DNA from 2 places in the Streptomyces sp. NPDC059832 genome. Region 2 is predicted to be linked to the other one. Evidence: riboswitches for the same ligand, from Rfam matches in the RefSeq annotation. Region 2 holds a riboswitch; the other holds the start of a gene.
What was found. Region 2 has a riboswitch for cobalamin ahead of ACFV8T_RS28750 (prenyltransferase/squalene oxidase repeat-containing protein). Riboswitches for the same ligand answer to the same signal wherever they lie in the genome.
Positions count from the first base shown of each region.

Region 1 (4,957 bases), on a different contig from region 2:
CGGGTAGCCGTGCGCGGCGAGTTCGCGGGCGACCTGCATGTGGGAGCGGGCGGCCTCCAGGCTGATGACGTCGGCGTCGAGGTTGTCGATGGCCTGGACGATGTCGCCGAACTCGGCGTAGCACATGTGGGTGTGGATCTGGGTGTCCGGACGCACGCCGCTGGTGGTGAGACGGAACGACTCGGTGGCCCACTCCAGGTAAGCGGCGTGGTCCGCCGCGCGCAGGGGGAGGGTCTCGCGCAGGGCGGGTTCGTCGACCTGGATGACCGAGGTGCCACTGGCTTCCAGGTCGTCGACCTCGTCGCGCAGGGCGAGGGCGACCTGCCGGGCGGTGTCGCCGAGCGGTTGGTCGTCGCGGACGAAGGACCAGGCCAGCATGGTGACCGGCCCGGTCAGCATGCCCTTGACCGGACGGTCGGTGAGCGACTGGGCGTACGAGGTCCAGCGCACCGTCATCGGTTCGGGGCGGGAGATGTCACCCGCGAGCACCGGCGGCCGGACGTAGCGGGTGCCGTAGGACTGGACCCAGCCGTGCTGCGTGGCGAGGTAGCCGGTGAGCTGTTCGGCGAAGTACTGGACCATGTCGTTGCGTTCGGGTTCGCCGTGCACCAGGACGTCGATGCCGGCCTTTTCCTGGAAGGCGACGACCTCGCCGATCTCGGCCCTGATCCGCTCCTCGTAACCGGCCGTGTCGATCCGGCCCGCGCGCAGGTTGGCGCGGGCCGTGCGCAGTTCGTCGGTCTGCGGGAAGGAGCCGATGGTGGTCGTGGGCAGCAACGGCAGTCCGAGGTGGGCCCGTTGGGCGGCGGCGCGCTCGGTGTACGGCTGGGAGCGACGGCCGTCGAGGTCGGTGACGGCCGCGGTCCTGGCGCGTACGGCGGGGTCGCGGGTGAGGGGGGAGTGCGCGCGTGAGGCGAGGTCGGCCCGGTTGGCGGCGATCTCCGTGGCGATGGCGCCGGTGCCCCTGGCCAGCCCCTTGGCCAGAGTGACGATCTCGGTGGTCTTCTGCCGGGCGAAGGCGAGCCAGCGAAGGACCTGGGGGTCGATGTCCCGTTCGGGTGCTGTGTCGAGGGGGACGTGCAGCAGGGAGCAGGAGGCGGCCACGTCGACCCGGTCGGCGAGGCCGAGAAGTGTGGCGAGGGTGGCCAGCGACTTCTCGTAGTCGTTGATCCAGATGTTGCGGCCGTCGACCACGCCCGCGACGAGCCGTTTGCCGGGCAGCCCGCCGGCGGTGGCGAGGTCCGCGAGGTTGGCGGCGGCGGCGTCGGTGAAGTCCAGTGCCAGTCCGTCCACCGGGGCCTTCGCCAGTACGGGGAGCGCCTCGCCGAGCCGGCCGAAGTACGAGGCCACGAGCAGCTTGGGCCGGTCGGTCAGGCCGCCGAGTTCACGGTACGTGCGGGCAGCGGCGTTCAACTCGGCCGGCGTCCGGTCCTGGACCAGTGCGGGCTCGTCGAGCTGGACCCACTCCGCGCCGGTGGCGCGCAGATCGCCGAGTACCTCCGCGTAGACCGGCAGCAGACGGTCCAGCAGGGTGAGCGGTTCGAAGTCGGCCGCCACCCCGGGGGCGGGCTTGGCGAGCAGCAGGTACGTGACGGGGCCGACGAGCACCGGCCGGGCGGTGTGTCCGAGCGCGAGGGCTTCCTTCAGCTCGGCGACCTGCTTGGTGGAGTCGGTGGTGAAGACGGTGTCCGGGCCGAGTTCGGGGACGAGGTAGTGGTAGTTGGTGTCGAACCACTTGGTCATCTCCAGCGGCGCCACGTCCTGGGTGCCGCGGGCCATCGCGAAGTAGCCGTCGAGCGCGTCGGATTCGACGGCCTCACGGTGCCGGCGGGGGACTGCGCCGATCATGACGCTGGTGTCCAGGACGTGGTCGTAGTAGGAGAAGTCGCCGGTGGGCACCTCGTGGACACCGGCGTCCGCCAGTTGCCGCCAGTTGGACCGGCGCAGGCCGGCCGCCGTTTCCCGGAGGGCGTCGGCGGTGACCCGGCCCTTCCAGTAACCCTCGATGGCCTTCTTCAGTTCCCGGTCCGGACCCTGGCGGGGGTAGCCGTACACGGTGGCGTGTGCTGCCGCGGCTGCGGGCTGTGCTGTCACGGAAATCTCCTTCGCGAGATGACTCCTTGAGATCCCGGGACGGGACACGGACGCGAAGGGATGACGAACCGGACGGATGCGCACGCCATGGGTGCGGTCTTCCGTCCGGTATGTACGCCGACCCGCCCACGAGGTCACCGGGATATCCGCACACGAGGGGTCGCGTGCGGGCAACGGGCAGGTCTTCGGACTCGCGGGCACATCTGCCGAGGGCAGACACCTACTGGCCGTCGCTTCCCGGATCCGTCCGGATCCAGTGCGTATGACGGCGGTCGTTCCCGCTCACCGCTGCGGGGCAGTCCCGGATTCCCACCGGGTTCCCTCTTACGACGCGCCTGCCTGGCGGGCAGGGCGAACCAGCTGCACCGGCCAGACTAGAGGGCGGATCGCTCCCGGGGCACCGCAGTTCACATTCCGGAACGTGACATGAGCCACGGGATCGGTCCGGCCGGGCAGGCTGAAGGGGCGCGCGACGGACCACCGGCCGCCACACGACCCTCCGGCGTCGCACCTTCCCCGAGCGGCGTGACACCGCCGCCTCGGTGATCCTCGACCCGATGGCTGGTTCTCGGCCGCGCCGCGCCCCTGGGCGTGCTTCCGAAGCGCTCGTCCGCTCTCTACCGTGGGAGGAGCAACTTCACACGCGCGCAGCGCGACGGCGACACAACGGGGGCATCGTGGAAGCGGAGTTGGCGGCGCTGGCGGAGACGGGGGCGACGACCTTGATGGGGCTCATGGTCTCGGACGCCTGGACACAGACGCGGGCGCGAGTGGCACGTTTCCTCGCTCGGGGCGAGGAAACCGGTGGTGTGGACGAAGAACTCGAAGCGTCCCGGGCGGAACTCATCTCGGCCCGTGACGGTGAGGCGCCGGATGTCGCGGAGGACATCGAGGACGAGTGGCGGCTCAGACTGCGTCGAGCGCTGCGGGCGGACCCGGCGGCAGCACAGGAACTGCGACTCCTGCTGGATGAACTCGCCCCCGCAGCGGCGGGTGTGCCGACCGTGACAGTTCACAACAGCGTCAGCGAGGGCGCCCGGACCGGCCCGGTCATCCAGGGGCAGCAGCAGAATTTCTCCGACACGACTTTCAACTGACGGGCGCACGTGCGCCCGAGAGGGATCGCAGACAGCGTGAACGGCGCGGGATGCGGGACCGGCGCCGAGCACACGTACATCGGCAACGATGTCGGTCCAGGGCGCGCGTCGTCCGGGAGTCGCCGTGGCAGGTCCCGGTCCGTCCGGCTCGGGCCGTGGGGCGCGGCCGATGTCTCCGGGGGCAAGGTGGTCAGGTTGGAACCGGACCTGCTCCGGGGCGCGGGCGCCCGCGGGACCGCCCCGGCCGATGGGGAGGTCCCGGGCCGGCCCGCGCCCCGGAGCGCGCTTCAGGACTTGGGGGAGAAGCGCAGCCGCGTGGCCGCCACTGCGCCGAGGGCCAGCAGGACGATGGACACCCACAGGCCGGACAGATGGTTGCCGGTGGCGTCCTCGGCGTAGCCCATGATGTACGGGCCGACGAAGCCGCCGGTGATGCCGATGGTGTTGAGCAGGGCCAGGCCGCCGGCGAGGGTCTTGCCCGAGAGCCGGGTGGCGGGGAAGTTGAACAGCAGGGGCTGGACGACGAAGAACGCCAGGCCGGTGAAGCAGAAGCCGAGCAGGGCGATCACGGGACCGGCGACGGCGGCGACGATGAGGCCGGTGAACATCATCAGCAGTCCGACCACCACGAAGTTGCGGGAGCGCCGGGGTGTCGTCGCGCGCGGCGGCACCAGTACGGCACCGACGGCCGCGGTGAGCCAGGGCAGTCCGGTCAGCAGGCCGATGGTGAACGGCGAGAGATCGCCCCAGCCGCCGATGATGCCGGGCAGGAAGTAGACGACGGAGTACAGGGCGACCTGGTGGGTCCAGTTGGCGAAGATGGCCAGCAGCATCTGTTTGTCGCGCAGCACCGTCAGCAGGGAGCCGGATCCGGAGCCGTTGCCGGCCGCCTCGGCGCCCTCGGCCTGTTCGCGGGTGACCGCGTCCTGGACCAGCCGGGCCTCCTCCGCCGTCAGCCAGGGCGCCTTGGCCGGGCCGTCGGGCAGGAACCGGAAGATGGCGAATGCCAGGAAGAGGCAGGGGACCCCCTCGATGACGAACATCCACTGCCAGCCGTGCCAGCCGCCGAGCCCGTCCATCTCCATGAGCAGTCCGCCGAGCGGGTTCCCGACGACGCTGGCGATGGAGGCGCCGAGCAGGAGCAGTCCGATGGCCCTGCCGCGGATCTCGGAGCGGAACCAGTAGGTGAAGTAGAGCAGGATGCCCGGCAGCAGCCCGGCCTCGGCGGCGCCGAGCAGCAGCCGCATGGCGTAGAAGGACTTCTCACCCTGTACGAAGGCCATGCAGGCGGAGATGACGCCCCAGGTCAGCATGATCCGGGTGATCCACCAACGGGCGCCCACGCGGTACATGATCAGGTTGCTGGGCACCTCGGAGATCGCGTAGGTGAGGAAGAACAGCCCCGCGCCCAGCCCGTAGGCCGCGGCGGAGATGCCCAGGTCGACCTCCAGGCGTTCCTTGGCCAGGCCGATGTTGGTCCGGTCCAGGAACGACATGATGTAGGCGGCCAGCAGCAGCGGCATCAGCCGCCGCAGATTGCGCTGGTCCAGCTCGCCGAGCGCATCGCGCGGGGTTTCTTTTGGTCTGGCGGCACTGGGCGTGCGGGAACCGCGGATCAAAGACATCGGTGTCCTCTTGGAGTGCTCTGGCAGCCGTCGGGCGCGGACTGCGGCCTAGGGGGTGTTTGAGAAGTAGCGTCGTCCGCCCGGAGGGCGGGTCTCGCGGGGTCTGGCGTGTGATCGCAAGGCGCCGGGGTGCCCTCGTAG
Region 1 covers NZ_JBHWIY010000022.1:71-5,027, reverse strand. Annotated here, with positions in the region: gene metE (5-methyltetrahydropteroyltriglutamate--homocysteine S-methyltransferase) at 1-2,094, opposite strand, end outside; cobalamin riboswitch at 2,253-2,470, opposite strand; gene ACFV8T_RS30430 (hypothetical protein) at 2,772-3,191, shown strand; gene ACFV8T_RS30425 (MFS transporter) at 3,479-4,816, opposite strand.
Region 1: it holds a riboswitch for cobalamin, as region 2 does, so the genes downstream of both, metE (5-methyltetrahydropteroyltriglutamate--homocysteine S-methyltransferase) here and ACFV8T_RS28750 (prenyltransferase/squalene oxidase repeat-containing protein) in region 2, are expected to answer to the same signal.

Region 2 (4,957 bases):
CGACCGGGCAAGGACTGCGTTCGCCCCGGCGGTCGAGATCTCCGCGGGCTCTCCCGCCCTGGAGCGGCTGCTCGGACTCGTCGGCCGTCGTCCAGCGGCAAGCTGAGCGACGACTCGCCAACGGGTCGTGCACTGACTTCTGCACCGTGGAAACGCCGTCCGGTGTCGCCCGGTGCAGGAATCGACCGGCACGATGCAACGAGGCGAACGTTGCCTGATGCGGCACCAGCTTCCGGAAACCTTCCTCAGCGGCCGGCGCCGGCATGACGGCGCCGGCCGCACCGCCATGTCCTGGCGCCGCCGGTCCCGGTCGTGCGGCGGTAGGGCGAGGGCCGGGAGTTCTCCGTCCGTTCCTCGTGACGGCGGCATGGGTGCACCTCGATTCGCCGAAGCGCCTTGACCAAAGCCTCTTTGGAAGCCCCCCACCCATGGCCGAATCCACCGTTCCCCCTGCCGGGTCCCGCCGTCCGCAGCGCGGTCTGCTCCAGATGCCCGCCATGGAGCGGGTGCCTCCGGGACGGACGAAGGCGAGCAGGCCGGACAGCCGGGTGCAATCGATCGCCCGGACGAGCTCGTCGTCGGCATGGGCCCGCGCAAGGGCAGCCCCCGGCCCGGCAAGCCCGCAAGCCTCGTGCGCATCGACTTCCACGACTTCCGCGTACGGCTGCGCACACCTGGTCCGGCTCGACGCACCCGGCATCGAGTGCCGCCGGGGGGCCGGCCCGCTCCCGTGGCAGGGCCGGCCCGGCATCCCGGCGACACACGCCGACCGGGCCGATTCCATCGACCGACGCGTGGCTCACATCAAGACCTGAGCGCTCCCACGATTCCGTACGTTCCCTGGGCTCAGGCGCCCCAGCGCAGAGCGACGGTGTCACCCGCGTTGATCACCTTGCCGCGGTCGGCTGCGGTGAACGCCGAACCGTCGACGCTGACCCTCCAGGTGTTCGACCCGCTGTTGGACTTGCCGTTGAGAGCGGTGATCGTGCCTGTTCCGGAGGAGGGGGTCACGCCGCTCACGCAGCCGGACGGGGTGGCCGCGGTCGTGGCCGAGTCCAGAACCGCGCCGAGGGTGGTTGTGGTGCCGGTGGGGGTGAAGGCGACGGAGCACACCTTCAAGCCGCCCGCGCCGTCGTCCACGGTCAGGGCCAGTTCTGTGGCGGTGCCGGAGGCGAAGGTGCTCCGGGCCACCCACTGGGGTGCCCCGCTGGTGGCGGGGACCGGGGGAGTGGCGGTGAAGCCGCCTCCCGCGACGGCGCGGAGTCCGTCGATGGATGCGTAGGCGGACGGCTCGGTGTCACCAGGCAGGTACTTGAAGCCGCCACCGGGGTTGAACTGCTGAGCGATGAGGAAGTCCACGGGTGTCCTGCCCGCGGAGGTGAGGAAATCGCCGGTCTGCGGGTTGATGCCGCAGGCGTTGAGCCCCGAGACGGCCCAGCCGTTGGAGTCGGTGTTGACGCCGAACATGGCGTTGAACGCACCACTGCCCGGCACCAGCTTGCTCTTGAGGAACGCCTTGGCCTGGACGATGTCCGCATCGGTGTTCGGGACGCCGGAGACACAGAGCGCGGCCATCGCGGCGCCGGTCATGTCGACATCGCCGGCCGAGCCGAGCTGTCCCGGATCACCTTCGGCCTTGCCGTAGTTCCAGCCGCCGTCGTTGTGCTGGTTGGCGCGGATGCGGGTGATCAGGGAGTCGCGCAGGGACTTGGGTATCCGCTGCGTTCCCGCCTGCGTCCGGGCGCCGCCGAGGGCGAGCGCGGCGAACACGGTCCCGTTGAAGTTCGCCGAGGGGCCGAAGTATCCGGGCTCGGCCTTCTGCCAGTAGCTGTAGATGTCGCCGATGAGATTGCGTGAGGCGGAGACGCGGGCCGGGTCGATGCCCGCCGCGTAGGAGTTGAGGGTGGCGCGTTCGTAGTCGGTGACCACCGGCGTCGCGGACGGCCAGCTGGCCGTCGACAGCAGGGTTCGGTACACGGATCTCGCGTTCTTCGTGGTGTCGCCGCCAGGTGTGACGTCGACGGCCGCGGTGCCGGCGGAGGCGAGCGCGCTGAACGCCCACTCGTTCGACAGTCCGGCCCCGGCGTAGGAACCATCCGACGACTGAAGGGACTTGAGGTACGTGACACCGTTCGTCCTCGACGTGGCGATCTGGACCGGTGTGGCAGTGGCAGCGGCCGGCAGGACGCTCAGACAGAGCGCCCCGACGGAGGCGGTCGCCGTGAACGCAAGACGACGTGGGATCAAAGGACGGGACATGGCCTGCTCCTGGGATGAGGGGCGCGCCGCCCTGGGCCCACGGCCTTCCCGGGCGGGAGACAACAGCAGGCAGGGCCGCCGCCCGAACGCGTGGACCGGCTTCCTGTGGTGCGTCGCCGCCTGGGCATTCGGGCTCGGAACGGCCCCAGCCGTCCCACACCGCTGCGCGTCAGCCCCGGACTCTCACCGGGTTCCCCCACGTGGCAGCGCAGGACGCTACCGGACGCGCTGCCGTCCCGCCAGATGCCCCTCAGGCGGCCCTTCCACGTCCCTGGCCGGTGTCTTGACGAGGTATCACTCTGCGTGCTCCAATCCGGCTCATACGCACTGAGTTCCAGGGGAAGCCGGTCAGAATCCGGCGCTGACCCGCAACCGTAGGCCCGGTAGCACCGGGCGAGCCGGAATGCCTGGAGCCTGATCTTCAGCGAGAAGCGCCGTCGTGGACTACGGCGTGGTCGACCAGCCCTGCCATGCGGTGAACCACGCGTGGCCGAGGCCGCCTCAGCCACGTTCATGTCCCCACGGAGACAGAGGCGAGGGGGCTGCGGTGGGGACCGCACAACGAAGAGACCGACAGGCGGGGAGCAGGGCATGCCTGTCCCTGAAACCAGTGGCATTCCTGTTGCTTGCCATGTGCGTGACACTCATCACCATCACCCCGGCCGCGGCCGACCCGCTCGGCGACTGCACAGCCACCAAGGGCGCGATCGTCGCTGTCGACTTCGGCCCCTTCGCAGGCAAGGTCGAGCGCGGCTGCGACACGACGCCGACGACCGGATACGAACTCCTCCACGAGGCGGGATTCACCACCGAGGGCACTCAGCACGACGGCCCGGCGTTCATCTGCCGCATCGGCCTCGGCTCCGGTACGCAGTACCCGACCACGGACCAGGAGTCCTGCGTACTCACCCCGCCGGCCACGGCCTACTGGTCGTACTGGATCGCTTCGCCGGGCCAGCACACGTGGACGTACAGCCAGTACGGAGCCATGGACCGCAAGCCGAAGGACGGCGACGTCGACGCCTGGGTGTTCGGCGGCACCGACATCGGCGGCACCACCGGCAAGCCGACGTTCACCCCCGACGAGGTGCGCGCCGGTGGCGGCACCGGGACTCCTGACCCCGGGGGCACGCCCACGGTCCCGGCCGGGGAGATCGACGTGGCGGCGGCGGCGACCTGGGTCGCCGGCACGCTCAAGGACGGCGAACGCGTCGTTGACGACGGCGCCGACACCCCCGCCTACCTCCTGACCACCGAGGCGGCCTACGCGCTGGCCGCGGCGGACGGCGACAGCGCGACTCTCGACAAGATCACCGCCTTCCTCGCCTCCCACACCGACGACTACACCTATCCGTCGGGCAAGGACCAGGCCCCCGACGCGGCGGCCGCGGCACGCCTGGCCCTTCTCGCCGAGGTCACGGGCGCCGACCCGCACCGCTTCGGCGGCCACGACCTGATCGCCGACCTCGTGGACAACATCTGTGCCGCGGGCCCCGACTCGGGCAGTCCCACCCCCGGTTGTACCGGCAAGGGCGATTTCAGGAACGCAACCTACGCGGACGGACAGGCACTTGCCGTGCTCGCCCTGCTCCGGGACGGCACCGAACCTCCGGCCGAGACCGTCGAGCGGCTGACCCAGTTGCAGTGCGACGACGGCGGGGTCACCAGCATCCTGATCCGCCCCGGCGAGAACTGCGACGGCGATCCCGCCACCACCGGCCTTGTGGCCCTCGCGCTGCATGAGGCGCACGGCCAGGACACGGCGGTGACGAAGGCCCGGACCTATCTCAAGAAGGCGCAGCGCGAGGACGGCTCCTTCCCCGGCTACACCGGGGCCACGTCCGGCAGCGTCTACGCCACCGGGTACGCCGCGCAGTCTCTCCGCGCTCTCGGCGACACCGCGCAGGCCGATGCGGCCGTCTCCTGGCTCTCGCGCGAACAGCTGGACGGCGGCGGGTTCGGCTTCGACGAGGGCGCCACCGTCGCGGCCCTCTACCCGACCGGCCCGGCGGTCCTGGCCGGGGCGGACACCGACCTCACCCGGCTCACGGCGAAGAAGCCGGACCCGACGGACCCGCCGACGACCGGACCGCCCGGCGGCCCGACCCTCCCGGCCAGCGAAGGCCCCGACCTGAAGAAGGGCGTGGGCTACCTCACCAGCGCGGCCAACCTCAAGCAGGGCCGGTACTACGCGGCCGGCCCAGGTGCCTCCCGCGCCGACTTCGGCCTCACCATCGACGGCGCCTACGCACTCGCGGCCACCGGACTGGACAACGACAAGCTCCGCGGCATCGTCGACTTCCTCGACGACGGCGGCAAGGACGGCGACGGCAGGACCCTCCAGGACTGGACCGGGACAGGTACGAAGTACGCACTCGGCGGCTCCATCGGCAAGGTCGCTCTGCTGGCCGAGGCCGTCGGCCGGGACCCGCGCTCCTTCGGCGGCAAGGACCTCGTCGCCGCTCTCGACAAGGCGGTGTGCACCGGGCCGAGCAAGGCTCCGGACCGCAGCTGTGCCGCCAAGGGGGCCTACACCTATGCCCCTTCCGTCTTCGCCCAGTCGCTGGCGATCATGGCCCAGTTGCGAGCCGACGAGAAGACAGCCGCCCAGAAGCCGATCGCGTACCTGGCGAGCCTTCAGCACGGCAGTGGTGCCTGGCCCAGCCTGATTCCCGCCACGGGGGACGCCGATGTCGAC
Region 2 covers NZ_JBHWIY010000019.1:79,482-84,438, forward strand. Annotated here, with positions in the region: gene ACFV8T_RS28740 (TIGR03086 family metal-binding protein) at 1-106, shown strand, start outside; gene ACFV8T_RS28745 (hypothetical protein) at 847-2,259, opposite strand; cobalamin riboswitch at 2,382-2,456, opposite strand; cobalamin riboswitch at 2,549-2,689, shown strand; gene ACFV8T_RS28750 (prenyltransferase/squalene oxidase repeat-containing protein) at 2,891-4,957, shown strand, end outside.